One region of the Ruegeria sp. AP12 genome, then DNA from elsewhere that is predicted to be linked to it. Evidence: riboswitches for the same ligand, from Rfam matches in the RefSeq annotation. Region 1 holds a riboswitch; each other region holds the start of a gene.
What was found. A riboswitch is a leader RNA that binds a small molecule or an ion and turns the genes downstream of it on or off. The one in region 1 is predicted to bind cobalamin.

Region 2: it holds a riboswitch for cobalamin, as region 1 does, so the genes downstream of both, ACR0E6_RS19945 (hypothetical protein) here and ACR0E6_RS09900 (hypothetical protein) in region 1, are expected to answer to the same signal.
Region 3: it holds a riboswitch for cobalamin, as region 1 does, so the genes downstream of both, ACR0E6_RS01740 (DUF1636 domain-containing protein) here and ACR0E6_RS09900 (hypothetical protein) in region 1, are expected to answer to the same signal.

What each region holds. Positions count from the first base shown of each region.
Region 1 is NZ_JBQFVZ010000002.1:401,921-409,823, forward strand. Features, by position in the region: gene ACR0E6_RS09885 (ATP-binding protein) at 1-728, shown strand, start outside; gene ACR0E6_RS09890 (nucleoside 2-deoxyribosyltransferase) at 760-1,464, shown strand; gene ACR0E6_RS09895 (AbrB family transcriptional regulator) at 1,685-2,749, shown strand; cobalamin riboswitch at 2,845-3,056, shown strand; gene ACR0E6_RS09900 (hypothetical protein) at 3,179-3,478, shown strand; gene ACR0E6_RS09905 (homocysteine S-methyltransferase family protein) at 3,693-4,745, shown strand; gene metH (methionine synthase) at 4,742-7,471, shown strand; gene ACR0E6_RS09915 (IclR family transcriptional regulator) at 7,500-7,903, opposite strand, start outside.
Region 2 is NZ_JBQFVZ010000011.1:1,721-9,623, forward strand. Features, by position in the region: gene ACR0E6_RS19935 (DNA polymerase III subunit gamma/tau) at 1-1,041, opposite strand, end outside; gene ACR0E6_RS19940 (protein-tyrosine phosphatase family protein) at 1,215-1,727, shown strand; gene ACR0E6_RS19945 (hypothetical protein) at 1,719-2,126, opposite strand; cobalamin riboswitch at 2,214-2,434, opposite strand; gene ACR0E6_RS19950 (alpha/beta hydrolase family protein) at 2,593-3,450, shown strand; RNA gene ffs (signal recognition particle sRNA small type) at 3,480-3,578, opposite strand; gene ACR0E6_RS19960 (bifunctional 2',3'-cyclic-nucleotide 2'-phosphodiesterase/3'-nucleotidase) at 3,618-5,495, opposite strand; gene nudC (NAD(+) diphosphatase) at 5,678-6,661, shown strand; gene ACR0E6_RS19970 (SRPBCC family protein) at 6,695-7,162, shown strand; gene ACR0E6_RS19975 (prephenate dehydratase) at 7,216-7,903, opposite strand, start outside.
Region 3 is NZ_JBQFVZ010000001.1:347,635-355,537, forward strand. Features, by position in the region: gene cobN (cobaltochelatase subunit CobN) at 1-3,107, opposite strand, end outside; gene cobW (cobalamin biosynthesis protein CobW) at 3,111-4,166, opposite strand; gene ACR0E6_RS01740 (DUF1636 domain-containing protein) at 4,163-4,543, opposite strand; cobalamin riboswitch at 4,637-4,856, opposite strand; gene ACR0E6_RS01745 (NAD(P)-dependent oxidoreductase) at 4,960-5,952, shown strand; tRNA gene ACR0E6_RS01750 (tRNA-Cys) at 6,003-6,076, opposite strand; gene ACR0E6_RS01755 (protein-L-isoaspartate O-methyltransferase family protein) at 6,305-6,958, shown strand; gene ACR0E6_RS01760 (TolC family outer membrane protein) at 7,054-7,903, shown strand, end outside.

The sequences.
Region 1 (7,903 bases):
ATCAGGGCGTTCTGGCCTATGGGGTCAGCGCGGTCGCCCATTGGTGGTGCGGCGCGCCCGATACGGCGCTGAAACGTGCCGAGGCGGGGTTGGCGCTGGCCGAGGGGTTGAACTCGGCGCTCAGCTTGGCCGCCGCACGGGCCTTTCTGATCATCACCCTGCATTGCCGCCGGGACAGTGACCGCGCCTATGCTCTGGCCACCGAGACCTATGAGACATGCGCCCAGCTTGGCATCCCGCTTTGGGGCGGGTTAAGCCAGTTGTTCCGGGCCGGACAACCCATCGACCCGCCGGACAAGCGTTGTCAGGAGGTTGATGCCGGTCTGGCCTTGCTGGCGAAAACCGGCAGTCAGACAGGCTCGGGCATGGGGTTTGCGATCATGGCTGACACACGGCTGGCCAATGACGATCCGGATACGGCGCTGGCGATCGTTGACACCGGGCTGCAACTGTCGGGGATGTTGAACCAGCCGGTTTGGAACCCGGACCTGATGCGGTTGAAAGCACAGGTGCTGGCTGTTCTGGACCGACAAGATGAGGCCGAGGCGCTGCTGCGCACCGCAATTGACGAAGCCGGGGCTGCCGGATCGGTTTCGCTGGCCCTGCGCTGTGCGCGGGTGCTGTCTGATATGCTAAACGGCACCGCGCGCGAAGCCGAAGGCGCGCAGTTGGTTGCCGATTGGGCCGGTCGGCTGGAGCCCGGCGCAGCCGCTTCAGACCCGGCCTGACGACACTGAATTTTAACCAGAGGACCATTTCATGACAGACCATATCGTTTTCTGCTCGGGCCCGATGTTCAGCGTCGGTGATCTTTGGGAGCAATATAACATCGCCGCCGTGCTCGAGGCCGGAGGGTTCGGCACCTATCTCGCCCCGCGCGACGGCGTCGAGATCGCCAAGATGATGGATATGTTGCAGGACCCTCAGGTCTGGTCACAAAAGGGCCAGGAGATGCTGTATATCATCCTCAAGGTCGGCTACGCGCAGGATATCTACCAATTGCTCGGGCGCTGTTCGAGCCTTGTGTTCAACATGGATGGCCGGGTGCCCGATGGCGGCAGTATTGTCGAGGTGACAACAGCCTACGCCGCTGGAATGCCCCTTGTGATCTACAAGACGACACCGGTGACGCTGTTTGGTGGGGTCGATAACCCGATGATTCAGGGGCTTTCGACCAATTGGGACTATGTGCATGACACCGCATCCATCGTGCCCGCCCTGCTCAAACGGATCGAAGCTCAGTCGCAGAACGGCTATGTCTACACCCCGCCCCCGAATGTCAGCCTTGTGATGGAGGTTGGGGCGATGACGGCAGACCCCAGTTCGGACCTTCACAAGCGGCTCGACGCGATTTCGAATGCGCCAAACGAGAAGGCCGCGCTGGAAGCGGGTGAGGAACTGATCGACTGGGCGAAAAGCAACAAGGCTTATCAGGCTGCATTTGGCGGGTCGGCACCCACGTAAGCCCTGTTGGATTGGTGGGGTTGAAACGAATTCAGTGACACTCGCCTTGATTTCGACACCTCGTTCCCGGATCTCATCCAACACACGCTGATAGCGCCAAGCTGCATCACGGGCCGCTCCTCACTCGGGCATGCCGAATGGTCGGTGCGCGTGGTCTTGCAAACCGCGCCCATTTGTATACCATTGGATACAATTGACCCAATGACATCGGGCCTGAAATTTGTCCGTCCAAGCCACATCACCAAGCCGCCCCGTTAGGCGGGCCATTACCTTCGGCCTTGCCGGGCTGGGAACGGTCGTATTCTGGATGCTGGGCCTGCCACTGCCCTTTCTGTTCGGCCCCATGACCGCCTGCCTGATTGCGGCACTGGCGCATGCGCCGATGGAGGGGTTCGGGCAGATCTCGGTCGCGGCGCGCACTATCCTGGGCGTGGCGGTGGGGGCTTCGATCACGCCTGATCTGTTTGGCCAACTGCCGAAAATGGCAGCGTCGATTGCTCTGATCCCACCCTTCATCCTGTTGATCGCTTTGGTCGGGGTGCCGTTCTTTCGCAAGGTCTGGGGCTTTGACGACAAAACGGCCTTTTACGCCGCGATGCCTGGCGGGTTGCAAGACATGATCATCTTCGGCACCGAGGCCGGTGCCAATCCGCGCGCCCTGTCCCTGATCCATGGCACGCGCGTGCTGATCATCGTGACGCTCGCCCCGTTGCTCCTGACCCTGTTCTACGACGCTGACCTGACCAACCCCATTGGCGAACCCGCCCGCGACCTGCCTTTGCACGAACTGGCGCTGATGGTCGTCGCCGCCATTGTCGGCTGGAAAGGCGGTGAGCGGATCGGCCTGTTCGGAGCGTCCATTCTGGGCCCAATGATCCTGACTGCGGCCTTGTCACTGGGCGATTTCATCCACACCCGCCCACCGCGCGAGGCGATCCTTGTCGCGCAATTCTTTATCGGCTGCACCATCGGCGTGAAATTCGTCGGCGTCACATGGGTCGAGCTGCGCAAAGTTGTGGCGGCGGGCTGCGCCTATGTTGTTGTGCTGGCCGTACTTGCAGCAGCCTTCACGGCCCTTGTGACCACGTTGGGTTTTGGACAACCGATCGAGGCCTTCCTCGCCTATGCCCCCGGCGGGCAGGCTGAAATGACGGTCTTGGCCATCGTCTCGGGCGCGGATCTCGGGTTTGTCATTACCCACCACCTGACACGGATCGTTCTGGTGATCATCGGCGCGCCCATCGCGGCCAGTCTTCTGGTGCGCTGGTCCGGCTCTCGGGATTAGAGGTGTTTCGCAGTTTGATTTGGGTTCAATTCCTGCCGGGTTGCAATCCGACGCTGCGTGCTTTGCTGGCACCGGTGGACAGGGCTTTGGCCTTATGAGACTGTGCTGCCGATGGTGTCCGACGCTCTGAGTCGGCTGAAAAGGGAATGCGGTGCGGGCAAACGCCCAAAGCCGCAACTGCCCCCGCAACTGTAAGCGGCGAGCGACCCCCGACAGACCACTGGATGACCCCGCTTGGGTTGTCCGGGAAGGACGGGGACAGCGATGAACCGCAAGTCAGGAGACCTGCCATCTCCGGCGCATATGTGCCGCAGTCACCTTAACTCGGGCGGGGTGCCCGTGGACGGAGCGACAAGAGATGGACCGCACTGGCCAGACATCACTGTTGATGCCCCACACAAGCCGCCCAAAAGCGCGGAGGGCGGCGTTATGCTTGACCTGACCATTTCCCAACTGGATACCGGCCACGTGCCACCGCAGCGCGCGCAAGAACTGGGGCAGATGGGCTATATGCAATGGCTGGGTGGCCTGCCCGGTTCCGCGAACTACCACGCGCAGGCGCGGATTGCTTTGGCCAAGGCCAAACCGTTTGCCGAGACCTCACCCGCCATCGCTGTGTTCTGCGACCTGCTGGCCCGATCCATGCAGATGCCCCTGGAACCATTGTTCCTGGCCCTGCCCGCAAAACAGCGCCGAGGGGGCCATCGCGCGCGCCGAGCCGCCTTGTAACCTCATGCGGGCAATTCAGCTTGTGCCATCGCCCGCATTTTGGACGATTTTGGCCGGGCAATGCTTTGGCTGCTTATTGGTGATTCGGTTGGATTTGCGCGCCGAACAAGACACATTATGATGCAAGCTCATAATTTTGTCGAATAACAATCATTTCACCTCATAATGTCAACGCGCTATACCTTCGGCCAACACAGCCGATTGGATACCGCGAATGCTTGACTTTACCTTGCCCGACACACCCGCGCTCGCGACGCTGCGCGCATTGGCTGCCCAGCGCATCCTGATCCTTGACGGGGCCATGGGCACAATGATCCAGGCGCTGAACATGACCGAAGAGGATTTTACCGCCAACGGTCACATCCATGGCCCCGGTTGTCGGCATCATTATCACCCGGACCTTCCGCAACAGGGCAACAACGACCTGTTGGTGCTGACCCAGCCGCAGGCAGTTGAGGACATTCAATACGAGTTCGCAATGGCCGGGGCGGATATCCTTGAAACCAACACTTTTTCCTCAACCACCATCGCGCAAGCCGATTACGGGCTGGAGGCTGCGGTGCATGATCTGAACGTCGCAGGCGCGCAGGTGGCGCGGCGCGCGGCGGACCGGGCCACGGCTGAGGACGGCAAACCCCGGTTTGTGGCCGGGGCTGTGGGCCCGACGAACCGGACGGCCTCGATCAGCCCGGATGTGAACGATCCCGGATACCGCGCCGTCAGTTTCGATGATCTGCGCATAGCCTATGGCCAGCAGATCGACGGGCTGATCGAAGGAGGCTCTGACCTGATCCTGATCGAGACGATCTTTGACACGCTGAACGCCAAGGCGGCGATTTTCGCGGCCTTCGAGAGCTTCGCCAAGGCCGGACGCTGCCTGCCGCTGATGATCTCGGGCACGATCACCGATGCCTCGGGCCGGACGCTTTCTGGCCAGACACCCACCGCCTTCTGGCACTCGGTCGCCCATGCGCGCCCTTTCACCGTCGGGCTGAACTGCGCCCTTGGCGCTGCATCCATGCGCCCGCATATGGCCGAGATTTCGGGCGTGGCGACCGCCCTGACCTGCGCCTACCCCAACGCGGGCCTGCCGAATGAGTTCGGCCAGTATGACGAAACACCGAACCAGACCGCCGCTCAGGTCGAAGAGTTTGCCCGCGATGGCATCGTCAACGTGGTCGGCGGTTGCTGCGGCACCACGCCCGACCATATCCGCGCGATCGCCGAAGCGGTTGCGCCCTTTGCCCCCAGAAAGGTACCCGCATGACCCGTCATCTGCGCCTCTCGGGGCTGGAGCCTTTTGTCCTGACGCCAGACATCCCCTTTGTGAATGTGGGTGAGCGGACCAACGTCACCGGCTCGGCCCGGTTTCGCAAATTGATCGTGAACCGCGACTATGCCGCCGCGCTGGACGTTGCGCGGGATCAAGTGGAAAACGGCGCTCAGATCATCGACATCAACATGGATGAAGGGCTGATCGACAGCAAACAGGCGATGGTCGAATACCTGAACCTTGTCGCGTCCGAGCCCGATATCGCCCGCGTGCCAATCATGATCGACAGCTCGAAATGGGAGGTGATCGAGGCCGGGCTGCAATGCGTGCAGGGCAAGCCGGTGGTGAACTCGATCAGCCTGAAAGAGGGAGAAGAGGCGTTTCGCCATCACGCGGGTCTGTGTCTGGCCTATGGTGCCGCCGTGGTGGTCATGGCCTTTGACGAGGCCGGTCAGGCCGATACGTTCGAACGCAAGACCGAGATTTGCGCCCGCGCTTATCGCATTCTGGTCGAGGATATGGGGTTCCCACCCGAAGACATCATCTTTGACCCCAACATCTTTGCCGTCGCCACCGGGATCGAAGACCACGACAATTACGGCGTGGATTTCATCGAGGCGACCCGCTGGATAAGGCAGAACCTGCCCCATGCACATGTGTCGGGCGGCGTGTCGAACCTGTCTTTCAGCTTTCGCGGCAACGATCCGGTGCGCGAGGCGATGCATGCGGTGTTCCTGTATCATGCCATTCAGGCCGGGATGGATATGGGCATCGTCAACGCGGGCCAGTTGGCCGTTTATGACCAGATCGACCCAGACCTGCGCGAAGCGTGCGAGGATGTGGTCCTGAACCGCCAGCCGAAATCCGGCGGCACCGCGACCGAGAACCTGCTGGACATCGCCGAACATTTCCGTGGCGACAAGCGCGAGGAGAAAACCCGCGACCTGGCCTGGCGCGACTGGCCGGTCGAGAAACGGCTGGAGCATGCGCTGGTCAACGGCATCACCGAGTTCATCGAAGAAGACACCGAGGCCGCGCGCGCCGATGCGGAACGGCCTTTGCATGTCATCGAGGGCCCTCTGATGGCCGGGATGAACGTGGTCGGCGATCTGTTCGGCGCGGGCAAGATGTTCCTGCCGCAAGTGGTGAAATCGGCCCGCGTGATGAAGCAGGCCGTGGCCGTGTTGCTGCCCTATATGGAGGAAGAAAAGCGCCGGAATGGCGGTGAGGGCCGGCAATCTGCGGGCAAGGTGCTGATGGCGACCGTGAAGGGGGACGTGCACGATATCGGCAAGAATATCGTCGGCGTGGTTCTGGCCTGCAACAATTATGAGATCGTGGATCTGGGCGTCATGGTCCCGCCGCAGAAGATCCTGCAAGTCGCGCGCGAGGAAAATGTGGACATTATCGGCCTGTCCGGGCTGATCACGCCGTCGCTGGACGAGATGGTGCATCTGGCCTCGGAGATGGAGCGCGAAGCGTTCGATATTCCGCTGCTGATCGGCGGCGCAACCACGTCGCGGGTGCACACAGCGGTCAAGATCGCGCCGCGTTACACGCATGGGCAGGCGGTCTATGTCACCGATGCCAGCCGCGCTGTCGGGGTTGTCGGCGCATTGCTGAGCCCGACGCAGAAGCCCGATTATGTCGCCGGGATTCAGGCCGAATATGCGGATGTGGCCGACAAGCACGAGCGCGGCGAACGCGCCAAGAACCGCCTGCTTTTGGCCAAGGCGCGGGCGAATGCGCTGAAGCTGGATTGGGATGATTACGAGCCCATTGCTCCGTCCTTCACCGGCGCGCGCGTGCTGCCCGATTGGGATCTGGCCGAAATTGCGCGCTATATCGACTGGACGCCCTTCTTCCAGACCTGGGAAATGCGCGGTGTCTATCCCGGAATTCTTGAAGATGAAAAACAGGGCGCGGCGGCGCGGGCGCTTTTTGCCGATGCGCAGGCAATGCTGGAACAGATTATCGCAGAGCGCTGGTTCACACCCCGAGGGGTTGTTGGATTTTGGCCTGCCAACACGGTCGGCGATGACATCCGGCTGTATACCGGCCCGGATCGCGCTGAAACTCTGGCCGCCCTGCACACGCTGCGCCAGCAGACCGTAAAACGCGGTGATCGACCGAATGTCGCGTTGTCGGATTTTGTCGCCCCGGAAGGCCATAGTGCGGACCATGTCGGCGGGTTTGTCGTCACGGCGGGACCGGAGGACTCTGACATTGCCGAGCGGCTGGACAAGGTCAACGACAATTACGGCGCGATCCTCGTCAAGGCTCTGGCCGATCGGATCGCCGAAGCCATGGCCGAGATGCTGCATGAAAGGGTCCGGCGTGAATTTTGGGGTTACGCAAAGGGTGAAGACTTCGACCCACAGGCCCTGATCAGCGAACCTTATGCCGGTATCCGCCCCGCGCCGGGCTATCCGGCCCAGCCCGATCACACCGAAAAACGCACGCTGTTCAGCCTGCTGGACGCCGAGGCCGCGACCGGAGTGGCGCTGACCGAAAGCATGGCGATGTGGCCCGGCTCATCTGTCTCCGGGCTCTATATCGGGCACCCGGACAGCTACTATTTTGGTGTTGGCAAAGTGGAACGCGATCAGGTCGAGGACTACGCCCAGAGAAAACGAATGACCGTGGAAGAGGCCGAACGCTGGCTGGCCCCGGTGCTCAACTACGTCCCGGCCAAGGCATCGCGCAAGGCAGCCGCGTAAGTCGATATGTTGTCAGTCAATCGCCGGGCTATGAGGTCAGCAAACCCGACAGTTTGCGCGCACCGTCCTGTAGCAAGGCAAGAAATTGCTTCAAACTGTTCAGATCATGGCGCTGCGTCGGCGCATGAACGGACAGAGTGGCGGCCAGCCTGTTGTTCTTGTCTATGACCGGGACCGCGATGGCCGTCATACCGGGCATGAACTCCTCATCATCTGTCGAAAACCCGTTCTGCGCGACGCGGGTTATCTCGGCCCGCAAGGCCTGGGGCTTCGTTATCGTGCGATCGGTATTCGGGCTAAGATTACCTGCGGAAAGAAACCCATCCAAAGTGCTCGGACGCAGGGTCGACAGATACATCTTGCCACTGGCGGTGCAGTGAAACGGGACTTGTGTTCCGATCGGCAACTGAATTCTCAGCGGCCATTTCGTCT
Region 2 (7,903 bases), on a different contig from region 1:
CTTCAACAGCATTTGCCACATGCGGGTCAGCACACGCATGGGCAGGGCGTCGGCCATCTGCTGGCCACGGGCGCGCTCATCAGGGGATACTGTCGGATCCTCGGCTGCGTCCGGCGTGATTTTGACGACCGAGACCCAATGGGTGATCTCGGCCAGATCGCGCAGCACCGCCAGCGGGTCGGCCCCTTCGGCATATTGCGCGCTAAGCTCGGTCAGGGCCCCGGCGGCATCGCCGCGCAGGATCATATCCATCAGGTCCAGCACCCGGCCACGGTCGGCCAGCCCCAGCATGGCGCGCACCTGGTCGGCGGTGGTTTCGCCTGCGCCGTGAGAAATCGCCTGATCCAACAGTGAGGTTGCGTCGCGGGCAGACCCCTCGGCCGCGCGGGTGATCAAGGCCAGCGCGTCCTCGGCAATCTCGGCCCCTTCGGCGCTGGCGATCTTTTGCAGCAGACCGATCATATCTTCGGGCTCGATCCGGCGCAGGTCGAAGCGCTGGCAGCGGGACAGGACCGTGACCGGCACCTTGCGAATCTCGGTGGTCGCGAAGATGAACTTCACATGTTCGGGCGGCTCCTCCAGCGTCTTGAGCAGCGCGTTGAAGGCGCTGGTCGAGAGCATGTGAACCTCATCGATGATATAGATCTTATAGCGGGCCGAGGCGGCGCGGTAGCGGACGCTGTCGATGATCTCGCGAATATCATTGACGCCGGTACGGCTGGCGGCGTCCATCTCCATCACGTCGACATGGCGGCCCTCCATGATCGCGGTGCAATGCTCGCAGACGCCACAGGGCTCAGTCGTTGGACCGCCACTTCCGTCCGGGCCGATGCAGTTCATACCTTTGGCGATGATCCGCGCCGTGGTCGTCTTGCCGGTGCCGCGGATGCCGGTCATGACAAAGGCCTGGGCGATCCGGTCGGCTTCGAACGCATTTTTCAGCGTGCGCACCATGGCATCCTGACCCACCAGATCAGCAAAGGTTTCCGGACGGTATTTGCGGGCGAGAACCTGATAGGCGGGGCTGTCTGTGTCGGTCATGTCTGCTCTGGCGGATTCGGGACGTCGTCGCAGCGTAGTGGTCGCTGCAGCCCGCGTCCACCGCAGGGTCGGCGAAATTTGGTTTGGAAAGACCCGAGATCGGCGTAAACTGGAATCTCAGTATTTTTGAAGCACATTTTAAAAGCAGGCTTGGGTTTGGGAGGAAATCTTTGATGTCGCAACTGGTCGTCTACGCGCTGCAAGTCGGAGGCGGAACACTTGCGGTGACCTCGATGCCGGGACGCGGCGGAGATTATGCGGGCGATCTGGATACAATCGCGGATTGGAAACCCGGTCTTGTGATCTCGATGACCACGGAAGTTGAGATGTTGCAGGACGGGGCCCGGACCTTTGGCAGTGACATTCAGGGCCGCGCCAGCCGATGGGTTCATTTGCCGGTCGAGGATTTTGGCGCTCCGCCGCGCGCCGTTCAGGATCGGTGGGGGTCGGTCAGCGCATCGGCGCGGCAGGCTTTGTCCGGCGGTGGCCGGGTGCTGGTGCATTGCCGGGGTGGGTGCGGGCGATCCGGTATGGTGGTCTTGCGCCTGATGCTGGAATGCGGGGAACCGGCAGACAAGGCGCTGGCCCGGTTGCGGGCCCTGCGCCCCTGCGCGGTGGAAACCGACGAGCAGATGGCATGGGCCACGAATGCGACCCACGCAGCTTTGGATGCGCGTTCAGGCTGATACCCGTGCCGGTTCCTGCACTGGTCTTGAAGGCCTCAGGGCCAAGACCTCAAGCATGGCGCAAGGCGTTCTTGGCAAGGCCCCGGACGGAAGGGCCGCGCATGTTTCGTTAAAAATCAGGTCGGCATAGGTATCCAGCGTTTGGATCGGCGTGTCCGCCTCGGTCCCGCAGAAGATGCGTATCTGTTCTGGTCCGGCGCGAAAGCGGGCCATGCACCCTTGCGCGCAATGCGTCAGGTCGCTGCTGCCTTCGATTTCGAATCGTTCGCTGGTGACGTGGTCGGCCTTGTTCATCGCCTCTGCCAGCGCGCGTGCCATGCGCGCCATTGCGGGGCAGGGCCCGCCTGTGCGTTGGCAAATGGTCGCCACGTATTCGTGGGTTTTTGTCTTCCAGATCATCCTGCTCCCTCCGCGCGGCGGACGGGGACGTTGGCAGGCGTTTCAGCTATGCGCTGTCAGGACCTGCCCGGACACCCCGCCCGAGTTTCGGTTACGTTGATGATGGCAGGTCTCCTGACTTGCGGGTCGTTGCTTTGCCGACCTTCCCAGCCTTTCGGCCAGTGGCATTCCGGCATCGCTTACCGCTTACAGTTGCGGGGGCAGTCGCGGCCTTGGTTCGTTCCGGTTTGACCGGGCAGAACCGCACCGTGTTCCCTTTTCATCCCGACCTATTGTGTGGATCGGAAACCATCACACAACCGCTAGCGTCTGTTCGCGTTCTGAGTCAAGCGGGGTTTTGGGGGTCACGTACACATGCCTTGTGCCGGGCGACGTGTGGTCAAGTGGCAGCAGGGTTGACTCGGCTGCGGGTTGTTGTGCCTCTTGGGCAGGTAAACCGATTGGTTCAGAAAGGCCCACAGGTTCGATGTTGGACACGCAGCAGCACGTGAAGATCGAGGATTTCCAGTTTCCCGCTGGTCCGGCGCAGCTGTCGGCGCGGCTGTATCGGCCTTTTACTGATCCCGAAACGGTGGTGGTACTGAACGGGGCGACCGGTGTGCCGCGCGACTACTACCAGCACTTTGCCCGGTGGTTGGCTGCCGAGCGTGGCATGGCCTGCCTGACGTATGACTATCGTGATTTCGGTCACTCTGTTTCCGGCCCCATGAGCGACTCGCAGGTCACGATGTCGGATTGGGCGCTGATCGATATGCCCGCAGCACGGGCCGAGATGCGCCGAAGGTTTCCCGACGCCCGGCAGTGGAGCATTGGTCATTCCGTCGGCGGAATGCTGGGGCCGATTCAGCCGGATATTGACCAGATCGACCGGATGATCTGTGTCTGCTCGGGGTTGGTGACGCTGTCCGATCACCCATGGCCCTATCGGGGGTTGGCCTGGGCGTTCTGGCATGGGCATGTACCGCTGCTTGTGAAAGCCCTGGGGTATCTGCCCGGTAAAGCCATTGGGTTCGGCGCCGATCTGCCGGGCTCTGTCTATTGGCAATGGCGCAGGTGGTGCACCGCGCCGCTGAATTATGTGCCTGAGATCGGGCAAAAACTGCCACCGGCGCGCTGGTCGGATCTGGGTGTTCCGGTGGATCTGTTCACCAGCGACGACGATCAGACCGTCCCGCCAAAAGCCGTATGGCGTCTGGCGGATCTGTATGGGCTGGGCGCGCGGCGGCACCTGTTGTCGCCCAAGGAGTTCGGAGTGAAAGAGATCGGCCATATCGGCGCATTTGCCCGCCGGAATTCGGCAATCTGGCCCCGTTTGGTTGCCTGATCGTGCTGATGAGCGGATACGTGGGGGAAAGGTGAGAGGTTGGACATCGACCCAAGCGGGGCTCGTTGTGGCTGCTTCCTTCCGGACCTGACCAGGTTGGCGAGGCGCTCGCCCGCGCCAACCTCTCAGCACTTGATATAGGGAAGCCTGGGGAAAATGACAACCCGTCAGAGTGTCAGCCGGATGCGTTCGAACCCCTGCGGGTCTGGGTCCAGAACGATAGGGTCGTAGTTCTGCAATTCGGGCAGGTACTTCAGCGCGCCGGGCCCTGTTCTAAGGATCACCTGAACCCCGACCTGCGGCGTGAACGAAAACGGATGAACCGCCTGAGACAGCGGGTCGGCGGGCAGGGTCCCGGTCAGATAATCGCGTAGGATTCGCTTGATATCTATTGCGGGCAGGTTGATCGGCTCAGCCGTTTCCACAAACGGGAAATGCCCGCCACCATTGGCGCGATAGTTGTTGAGCGCGACCACAAAATCCTGATTGGGGTCAAGCGTAGACCCGTCAATTCTGGCCTGCCGGATGCGGCGGTGAGAATTGTCGATCAACTGCCCCTGAGCGTCAAACCGGGCCGGGCAGGACAGGTCGATCTGGTAGGTCAGGCCAAAGAGAAGGTCGAAATTGTACCCAACCCGACCGGAGTCGATCAGATCGGTCTCGGCGTCGCGACGCAGGGTGTTGAAAAGACCCGCCGACATCTCAAGCCAGTCCAGCACCTGAGCGCCACTGACCTTCACCGCCCTCAGTTCGTTCGGAAAGACGTAAAGGTCCGCGATGTGGCGCAGGCACACCTCGCCCGCCGGGACATCGGTATAATAGCGCGGCCCGGACCGACCACCGCATTTATAGGGCGAAACGGCGGACAACATGGGCATATTGGCCAGTGGGGTGCCGGACAGATAGGGGCGCAAGGCGGCGGCCTGCGCCGAGGCCACCAGAGCCAGCCCCCGATCAACGGCGCAAAAGCTGAAAAAGCTGTGCATCGGTTGTGCGATTCGCGCCACCGGCTCGGCCATCTTGGTGCGGGTTCGGGCGTGCACGGGTGCAAAAAGCCGGACCATGTCGGGATCCTCTGGCGTTTCAGGGGTGGGTTTGGTCCGGCGAAGCGGTCTCAACGCGACCTGCTGGTCGATGACCTGCCACCCGAGATCGGCAGAGTGGCACAGGTTCAGATCAATCACGCCCAGGTGACTTCCTGCGGACCCGGGCATGACAACCGGTTTGCCATGGACCAATCCGGCCTCGGGGTCGACATGGGCCAGCCCCTGATGGTCGTTGCCGGGAAGGGTCAGATGCGTGTGCCCGGCCACGAGGGCGTCAACGTCGTCAATGGCGGCCAGCGGGATCACGGCATTCTCCAGCCCCGGTACATCCTGATCCTGACCGAGGCCGGAATGGGCCAGCGCGATGACCAGATCACACCCCGCCGATTTCAGAATCTGCACGGTGCGTCGCGCCGCGCTCAGACAGTCCTCGACCGTGATATCATGGCCCAGATGGTGCGCTTCCCATTGCGCGGTCTGAGGGGGCAGAACCGACAACACGCCCACGCGGATGGGAATGTCTTGCCCGTTCAGAGAAATCGATTGGTCAAGCACTGCATGGCCCTGCCAGCGTTGCGAACCCCCCGACCGGCGGCGCATATTGCTGCACAGGACAGGACATGGAGCCTGATCAAGAACAGTGTCCAGCACCTCCAACCCAAAGCCGAAATCGTGATTGCCAAGCCCGACGGCGTCATAGTGCAAGGCCGCAAACCCTTGCATCATTGGATGGCCGTCAGGGTCCTGTGCCGCCTGATCGCCCAGCGGCGTGCCCTGAAGCGCATCGCCATTGTCGAACAGCAAAACAAGCGCGCCGTCTGCTTCGGTTCGTGCTGCGCGGATCAGACTGGCGGTTCGCGTGAACCCAATTGTCGGGTCCGGCTGATCCGAGTAATAGTCGAAACCGGTCAGATTCATGTGCAGATCAGTTGTCGCGAGGATACGAATATGCACATCCGAACTTTCAGTTTGACCCGGTCTAAAAGTTCCAGTTTTCACTCTTGAATTCTACTATTGGATGCTGGTGCTAAATCAAAATCAACAATTGGTAGACTTAATGCCAATGTTTCCAGGCCTGTGCAAGCATTGCCTCTGGCCGCGCATGGCCCGGCACCGCGAAAGGCCATTGCAACGCCGGGGCAGTCATGGCAGCCCTGTCAGCAAAGCCGAAGGGGCAGGTGATGATAAATGCAGAACAGGTGACTTTCGGTGGCGCGGGTCTGAACCGTGCGGCCCATATTCGGGGCGACGCCGAGAAGTTGTCACAAGCACAAGGCGATCCGGCAGCCAGATGTGTTCTGCTGTGGCGCGGTAAACTGCTGGTGCAGGGTGACAGGCTGGATCGGTTGGCTTTGCAGCCCATGTCTCATCCCCTGATCACACGTGGACCCGGAGGGATTGTTTCTGCCCCGATCTTTCTGGGGCTGGATGCTTCAGATGCCCCTTTGTTTGCGCTGGATATTTCGAACTGGGCCGCCGAAGGGCTGGACCTGACCGGTGTTGGCGCGTTTGTCGACCGGACCGAACAGCAACATCCCGACCTGCCCGAAGGCCATGTCTTTGCCGAGCTGCGCCGGATCATGACTCGCCTGTCGCCCCTTGATGCCGAACTGGCGGCGACGGCCAAGGCGGTAATCGGCTGGCATGAAACGCATAAATTCTGCGCCAAATGCGGCGCGCCCAGTGAAATCTCGCAGGCCGGGTGGCAGCGCAGTTGCCCGACCTGCGGCGCGCAGCATTTTCCGCGTACGGACCCGGTCGTCATCATGCTGATCACCCATGGCGACGCGGTGCTGATGGGCCGCTCGCCCGGCTGGCCCGAGGGGATGTATTCACTGCTGGCCGGGTTTGTCGAACCGGGCGAAACGCTTGAGGCCGCCGTACGGCGCGAGGTGATGGAAGAGGCAGGCGTGCCGGTTGGCGCGGTCTCGTACCTGTCCAGCCAACCCTGGCCGTTTCCGGCCTCGCTGATGTTCGGCTGCGCGGGCGAGGCGCTGTCGCGTGACATCGTGATCGATCCGGTCGAGATTGAAGACGCGATGTGGGTCAGCAAAACGGAAATGATGCAGGCTTTCGCAGGCGAGCATCCGACCCTGCTGCCCGCTCGAAAAGGGGCCATCGCGCATTTTCTGTTGCAAAACTGGCTTGCGGACACGCTGGACTAAGGAAAAACTGGACAAAAGGCAGCAAAGGCAGACATGCAGTTTTCAGCGCGCGAAGATATCGAAGCTCCGATCAATTCGGTATTCGAAATGGTTGCCGATTTCGAACGGTTCGAGCGTATGGCCATGCGGCGCGGCATCGATGTTCGGCGCACAACCCAAGGCGTCCCGGTCGAGGCCGGCACCACTTGGGAGACCGAGTTCAAGCTGCGCGGCAAGCCGCGTCAGATGTCGGTTGTGATGACCGATTGCGACCGTCCTGCGCAGATGCGGTTCGAAGCCAACAGCAAAGGCATGAGCGGCATTACCACCGTTGATTTTCTGGCTCTGTCACAACGCAGAACCCGCCTGAGCGTCGAAATGTCCCTAAGCGCGAAATCCCTGCCTGCCCGCCTGCTTCTGCAATCAATGAAGCTGGGGCAGGCCCGTTTCCGCAAGCAGTTCCAAATCCGCTTGGGTGAGTTCGCCCGAGAGTTGGAGCAGCGCCATAAACACGGGGCTTAGGGCGCGGCTCAGGCGGCCCGTGTGCCACCCAGCCCGAACGGGACCGCCCTGCATCAACCGCGCGGTTGCGCTGCCGGGTAGACACCCAGGATCTCGACATTGGTTGTAAAGTGCTCAAGCTCGTCCATGGCCAGTTGCACGTTCCGGTCGTCCGGGTGCCCGACGATGTCTGCGTAGAACTGTGTCGCCGTGAACGAGCCATCCAGCATGTAGCTTTCCAGCTTGGTCATGTTGATGCCGTTGGTGGCAAAGCCGCCCATGGCCTTGTACAGCGCGGCCGGGATGTTGCGCACCTGAAACACGAAGCTGGTGATCATCTCATGCGCCCCCCGGCGCGACAGGTCGGCCTGGCGGGACATCAGCAAAAAGCGCGTGGTGTTGTCGCCGTGATCCTCGATATGGCGGGCCAAGACGTTCAGACCGTAAATCTCTCCGGCCAGTTCGCTGGCCAGCGCGGCGGAATGAATGTCACCGGCCTCGGACACTTCGCGCGCAGCACGTGCGTTATCGGGGCTGACGCGTCCGCGAATGTCGTGTTCGCGCAGGAACCCTGCACATTGGGGCAGCAGCACAAGATGCGAATGCGCCTCGGTAATGTCTTCCAGTTTTGCACCCGGCACAGCGAGCAGGTTGATATGCACCCGAACAAACGCCTCTTCGATGATATGCAGACCGCTGTGCGGCAACAGCCGGTGAATATCGGCCACCCGCCCGTAGGTCGTGTTTTCCACCGGCAGCATT
Region 3 (7,903 bases), on a different contig from region 1:
ACCGTGCCCGACAGATGCGCGAAGGAGGCCATGTGATCCAATGTCGCCGCGATCTCGGCAGCGCCCCGGAACCCGTGCCGCTGCATCCCCGCGATCCAACTGGGATTGGCGGCGCGGGCATGGACGACACGACTGATTTCCTCGGGCAGGGTTCGCGCGCGGGGATTGTCCGGGTTGGTATTGTCCAGATGGTACAGCTGCGCCTCGCCGCCCGTCACCTTTTTGGCCGCTGCAAACCCGGCCTCATGGGTGGCGTAATCGTTGGCCAGCAACAGGTCGGTCTCGGTCAGGTCCTGCAGGTGGACAAAGCTGTCGGCATTGGCGACGCGCTGCGTGATCCCGTTGATGTCCTGCGCGATATGCTCACCTTCCAGTGCGAAGGAGCTGGCTTGCAACCATGCCTCACCCGCTTGCGCGCGGGCCTCGTCGGTGTAGGTCTCGGACAGGAGGGTCATGTTCACGCCATAGCTGCCCGGCGCGGGACCGAACACGCGCGCAGCCGGGGCCTGCCCGGCATAGGGGTTCCAGTCCGGTGCCTCATCCCGTTCGGACAAGACCCGCACCGCTTGACCGTAAAGCGCAGAGAGCGTCGGGAACACGTCGCGGAAAAGTCCCGAGACGCGCAGGGTGACATCCAGACGCGGGCGGCTGAGGTCGGTGATCGGCAGAACTTCGATGCCTGAGACGCGCTCGGACCCCTTGTCCCAGACCGGCTTGACGCCCAGCAGGTGCAGCGCCATGGCGAATTCTTCCCCGGCGGTGCGCATGGTGGCCGAGCCCCAGAGGTCGACGATCAGCCCCTTGGGATAATCGCCCTCTTCCTGCAAATGCCTCCGCACCAGTTCCTCGGCCAGTTTGACCCCTTGGGTATAGGCGGCACGCGTGGGCACGGACCGTGGATCGGTGGTGTAGAGGTTGCGCCCGGTGGGCAGCACATCCGACCGACCCCGATAGGGGGAACCCGAAGGGCCAGCCTCGATCCGTTTGCCCGCCAATGCGTCCAGCAAAGCGGTGCGTTCGGCATGGGCCGAGGGCGCGGGGTCGAAATTGCCGGTCACGTCGGGCACCCGGCCAAAGACATGCAGCCCGTCGCCGAACTGGCTTTCCTTGATGTCACAGACAAAGCGGTCGATGCGGGTAATCGCCTCGGCGGTACAGGTGGCCTGATCGAGGTCCAGGTCGCTTTCCAGCCCGATGGCCTGCGCCTCATCCCGGATATCCTCTTGCAGGCGGTCGCGGCGCTTGGGGTCCAGCCCATCGGCGTTTGAAAACTCGTCCAGCAGAGATTCCAGCCGCACCATCCGATCCGGCGTACCGCTTTCCTTGAGCGCGGGCGGGATATGGCCCAGCGTGACGGCCCCGATCCGGCGTTTGGCCTGCGCGGCCTCGCCGGGGTCGTTGACAATGAACGGGTAGATGACCGGCAGATCGCGGATCAGCGCCTCGGGCCAGCAATCGGCGGACAGGGCGACGGATTTGCCGGGCAGCCATTCCAGCGTGCCATGCGCGCCGATATGGATCAGCGCATCCGCACCCAGCCCTTGGCGCAGCCACAGGTAAAACGCCACATAGCCGTGGCGCGGAGTGCGCGAGAGGTCGTGGTAATCGTCATCGCGCAGCTCGGGCGAGCCGCGTTCCGGTTGCAGTGCGATCAGGGCCTTGCCGCGTCGCAGGGCGGTGAAATGGAAGGCTCCATCGGCGCAGGCCGGGTCATCTTCGGGCTTGCCCCAGACGGATTGCAGATCACTGCGCAGGGTTTCGGGCAATTCGGCCAATGCGGTCAGGTAGTCCTGCAGCGGCCATGAAATCCGGGCATCCGGCAGCGCATCGGCAATCGGCTCGGCAGGGGTGGTGTCATAGCCTGCGCCTTGCAGATCGGACAGCATCGCCTCGGCCGAGGTCAGCGCGTCGAGGCCTACCGCATGGGCCATCTGCCAGTCCTTGCCGGGATAGGTGGACAGCACCAGCGCAGGCGTCTGATCGGCTTTGGGTTTGTCGTGCAGGTTAAGCCAGCCTGACACGCGGTCGATGATCGCTTCGATCCGCTCGGGCTCGGCCCGGTGGGCGAAACGGGAATATTCCAGATGCGGGTCGCGCTTGCCCGGTTCCTTGAACGAGGCGATGCCCGCTGAAATCCGCCCGTCCACTTCGGGCAGTACCACATGCATGGCGAGGTCGGCGGGGGATAGCCCGCGTTCCGCCTCGGCCCATGCCTTGCGGCGCGAGGTGGCCAGCGCGACCTGAAACACCGGCACGTTGGCGGCGTCCAGAGGCGAGGTGCCCGACGCGCCTTTGCCCGAGAATGAGGTGGCGTTGATGATGGCCGACGGGGCCAGTGCCACGACCTGTTCACGCAGCCAATCCGCCGCTACAGGGGCTTTCAGCGACGGAGCGAACAGGCCCACCGCCTCAAAACCCCGAGCGCGCAGGCTGCGGATCAGGACCGCGACCGGGGCGGTGTCGGCTGAGGTCAGATAGCCGCGGTAGAAGGTGACGAGGATGCGTTTCGCATCGCCCGAAAACGCCGTATCCACCGGGATCACGCCGCGGTCCGGGCACCAAGCGCCACATTCAGGCAGAGTCTTGGCCCCCATCACCGGTCCGGCATAAAGCCCCGCCGCCAGCGCCATCTGCGCCAAGGCGGCCTGTGCCGCGACCTCTCCACCGGTGTCGCACAGATGCGCCAGCCGCCGCAGGGTCGAGACGGGAAGGGTGGAATAGTCATCCAGCCGCGTATCCTCGCGCCCATCCGCAGGCAGCACCGCCAGCGCGATGCCCTTGGCCTGCGCCAGTGCCAGAACCTGTTGCAACCCGTAGGACCAGTAGGGCACCCCGCCGATCAGGCGGATCAGGATGCCCTTTGCACCCTCCAGCGTCTGTTCGACATAAGTATCGACCGACAAAGGGTGTTTCAGCGCCGTCAGGTTCGCCAGCCGCATCGTCGGCATCCGCCCGTGAGCGCCCCCACCGCGATGCCAGCCCGCCGCAAAAGCGCCAAGGTCACTGTCCGAGAACGACAGCACCACCAAATCCGCCGGGCTCTGGCCCAGATCGGTCGGGGTCTCGGTTTCCTCTAACCCGTGGCTTTCGCGGAAGACGACGTGCATGGCTTACTCGGCAGCCTCGGTCACACCCACGAGGATATTGCGGATCGCGGCTTCTTTGATGTCGTCATGCTCGGCAATGACCACAAGGCGCGAGCGGCGCTCCTCACCGGGCTCCCAGGGGCGGTCATATTGGTGCCGGACGCGGGCACCGACGGCCTGCACCAGCAGACGCATGGGTTTGCCCTGAACGGCGGCATAGCCCTTGACGCGCAGGATGTTCAGCTCATTCGCCAGACGTTCGATCTTGGCGACCAGATCGGCGGGTTCGGTCTGTTCCGGCAGTTCGACGATGATGCTTTCGAAATCGTCATGCTCGTGGTCGTGGTGGCCGTCGTGATGCGACGGTCGAGCGTCCATGTCATCCTCGGCGGCGGCCTCAAGGCCCAGCACGACGCGCACGTCCACGGCACCTTCGGCCACTTCAACCACGGGCAGAGGGCGCGGGGCTTCGGCCGCGATGATTTCTTTGGCTTTCGCCACACCTTCGGGACCGGCCAGATCGGGTTTGGTCAGCAGGATGATGTCGGCGCAGGAGATCTGGTCCTCGAACACCTCCGACAAAGGTGTTTCGTGGTCGATCGAGTCATCGGCCAAGCGCTGGGCATCCACCGCCTCGACATTCGGGGCGAAGCGACCGGCGGCGACAGCCTCGGCATCTGCCAAGGCGATCACGCCGTCCACGGTGATCTTCGACCGGATATCGGGCCAGTCGAACGCCTTCAGCAGCGGTTTCGGCAGGGCGAGGCCTGAAGTTTCGATCAGGATATGATCCGGGCGCGGCTCCAGCGCCATCAGCGCCTCGATGGTGGGGATGAAGTCATCGGCCACGGTGCAGCAGATGCAGCCATTGGCCAGTTCCATGATGTTTTCCGCCGGGCAATCCGGGATCGCGCAGGATTTCAGGATGTCGCCATCAACGCCCACATCGCCGAACTCGTTGACCACCACGGCCAGACGTTTGCCTTGCGGGTTCTGCATCAGATGCTTGACCAGCGTCGTTTTGCCCGAGCCCAGAAAGCCGGTGATGACGGTGACGGGGAGTTTTTCGAGGTTGCTCATTTCAGGGCTCCAATCGGGGGAATGCGCGAGGCGCAGTTTTTGCGAAAATGTTCGGGGCGCTCGCGCCATTTGACCAAGCCGTCCTCGGTGGCCAGATACTTGGTCGCTCCGTCGACGATGACGTCAACGTGATCGGTTTCGTTGAGGTTCTCATAGACAAAGGTCCAGCGATCCGGCCCGCCACGCAGCACGATGGAACAGCCCTGATCGCAATTCGACAGGCATTCGACGGCTTTCAGTGTGACGCCCTCGGGCAGGTCCGCCTGTTCCAGCGCTTTGTGCAGCAATGTGCCGGGGCGCTGGTCATCATCCTCGATGGGCAGACCACGGCGGCACGTGGTGCAAACCAGCAGCTCGACCGGCGCAGTCTCGGTCATGTCTCTCATCCCCCCAAATCCTCTTCGCGGGGGACGGGGTTTCATGCGGGCCACGCGATGCACATGGACCCGACACCGGAACACCCCGCCCGGTTTCAACTTCGGGTGCTGGCAGGTCTCCCGGCTTGCGGATGTCAGAGGCCCGGTTCGTCTGGCTCCTCTGTCGGATGTCCCGCCTTCCCGGCCTGGCAGGCCAGTGGCATTGGGCACCCTCTCCGGTCACGGTCGCGGGGGCGGCTGCGTTTGGCGGATAAACCGTTGACGCATTCCCTTTTCATCGGCTGTCGCCGACACCAACGACAGGGACATGCGGCACGTGTGGGCAGGTTGTCAAGCGCGATGCGACCACCATCGCGTGGCTAGGATGAAAAGCGACCTGCCAGCGTCGCTGGGCGGCATGACGCGGTGCCCGCGACATGGTCGCATACCGGAAAACACGCAGGGAGACGCGAATAATGAAAGTTGGGTTCATCGGACTTGGAAATGTGGGCGGAAAACTCTCGGGCTCGTTGCTGCGCAACGGGATCGACCTGACGGTCCATGACCTGAATGCAGACCTGGTGGAAGAATTCGTCGAAAAGGGCGCAAAGGCCGCCGAAAGCCCGGCCCAGCTGATGCGCGATTGCGACGCGGTGATCACCTGCCTGCCATCGCCTGCCGCTTCGGACGCGGTGATGCAGGAGATGTTGCCCGAGGTCGGCCCCGGCAAAATCTGGATGGAAATGTCCACCACCGACGAGGCCGAGGCCAAGCGGCTGGGTGCCATGGTCATCGAGCGGGGCGGGGCGGCGGTTGATTGCCCGGTTTCCGGCGGATGCCACCGGGCGGCAACCGGCAATATCTCGATCTTCGCGGGTTGCGACCGGGATACCTTTGAGCGAATCCTGCCCTTCCTGACAACGATGGGCCGTCGGGTGTTGCATACGGGCGATCTGGGCTCGGCCTCGGTTCTGAAAGTTCTGACCAACTATCTGGCCACCGCCAACCTGATCACCTGCGCCGAGGCATTGGTGACCGCCAAAGCCGCCGGGATGGACCTGAACACGACCTATGAGGCGATCAAGATCTCGTCCGGTACGTCGTTTGTGCATGAAACCGAAAGCCAGGTCATCCTGAACGGTTCGCGCGATATTTCCTTTACAATGGACCTTGTCAAAAAGGATATCGGCCTGTTTCAGGACGTCGCCGACCGCGCGGGTGTCCCACTTGAGATCAACCCGATCATGATCAAGATCTTCGAGGACGGCATCGCTCGTTACGGTGACCGCGAGCTGTCGCCCAACATCATCAAACGCCTGGAAGACGCCACCGGCCTCGACATCCGCGCGCCCGGCTTTCCACCTGAAATGCAGGACGATGAACCTGAAGAACCGGGTTATGAGGTTGTCCCGGCGGGGCGCGATTCCTAAGGGAGGCGCGCTTTCGTCTTTGCGTCGCGAGGTGAAGGTATTGAAGGAAGTGGAGGCGAGTACCGGAATCGAACCGGTGTACACGGATTTGCAATCCGCTGCGTCACCACTCCGCCAACTCGCCTTTTCAAGTAAAATCAAATACTTGCCGTGGTGTGACAGGCGTTTTAGCAGCTTTCTTATGGGGCGTCCAGAGGATTGCGTGTAATTTTGGCGCCTGAGGCGGGAAATGCTGATCTGGGCCGGATCACAAACCTGTCGCACGGGCCGGGCTGTGGCAACAGGGCCGTTGCCGGTTGCTGCGGGATGTGGCAAAAGCCAAAAAAACGTGGGAATTCAGACGAGAGATCACATGACAGATTTCGCAACCCGACGCCGCACTATGGTCGATACGCAGATTCGGCCCTCTGATGTCACGAAATTCCCGATCATCGATGCCATGCTGACCGTCCCGCGTGAAAATTTTGTGCCGGATGCGCAGCGCGAGGCCGCCTATGTTGAAGGCATAATCGATCTGGGGGACGGGCGCAGCATGCTGGAGCCTCGGACTCTGGCCAAGATGCTGGACGCTGTGAATATTTGCAAAGATGAGGCGGTTCTGGATATCGCGCCGGGGCTGGGGTATTCCACCGCCGTTGCCGCGCGCATGGCTGAACTGGTGGTTGCTGTTGAAAGCGATGAGGCGCTGGCCGCAGAAGCGCAGGATGCCCTGACCGAGGCGGATGCAGACAATGCCGTGGTGCATGTGGGCCCGCTGGAGCAAGGGGCCGAGGAACACGGGCCTTACGACGTGATCATGATACAGGGCGGCGTGCAGCAGGTGCCGGACACTCTGCTCGGTCAGTTGAAAGACAACGGGCGCATCGCCTGTCTGTTTGTGCAGGATGGTCTGGGCGTCGTTCGGATCGGGCGCAAGGCTGGTGACCGGGTCAGCTGGCGCGACGCTTTCAACGCCAGTGCGCCGACACTGGACAGTTTTTCAGTCGAGTGTGCATTTTCGCTATAGTCGGGCGGTGGTTTTTTCTGCCACCTTGATTAGTTGAAAACGGCAACGCAAACTTCCCGCAGGGCAGTGTAATTTTGATTTGAGAGGATTTGGTGATGCGTGGAACGGCAACTGGTAAGCTGGTCAGGGCCTTGGCGGTGACCGCTGGTCTGGCCCTTAGCGTTATGCCTGTACGCCTGGCATGGGCGGACAACCTGACCGATGCCTTTATCGGGGCGTATAACACCAGCGGTCTTCTTGAACAGAACCGCGCGCTGTTGCGTGCCGCTGATGAAGATGTTGCCATTGCGGTGTCCGCGCTGCGTCCGATCATCAACTGGACAGTGCGCGTTTCGCAGGATTACACGCGGACAACGACTAGCGGTATAGTGGTCCGGAACGAGCCTTCGACATTCTTTACCGGCCTCACGCTGGCCCAGTTGATCTATGATGGCGGGTTCTCGATTCTCGGTAAGCAATCCGCGCAGGAAATCGTGTTGTCCACGCGCCAAAGCCTGATCGATGTCGAGCAGGCCATTCTGTTCCGCGCAGCAAACGCTTATCTCAACGTCGTTCTGCAGGAAGAAACCGTGCAGATTCAGGTGAATGACGTCGATGTGTCGGCCGAGGAGCTTCGGGCCTCGCGGGACCGTTTCGAAGTGGGTGAAGTCACGCGCACGGACGTCGCCCTGTCCGAGGCACAGCTGGCCAGTTCCCAGGCCGATCTGGCAGTTGCACGCGGTAACCTGAGCACGGCGCAGGCGGAATATGTAAATGCCGTCGGCAAACTACCGGGGGCGACCGCTGGTCAGCCCAGCCTTCCGTCACTGCCCCGGTCCGAGTCCGAGGCGATCTCGTTCGCGCGCCGCAACCATCCGGCCATTCTTGCGGCCCAGCACGAAGTGCGTGCGCTTGATTTGCAGGTCCAGCAGCAGCGGGCGAATCTGGGACCGAATGTCACGCTGA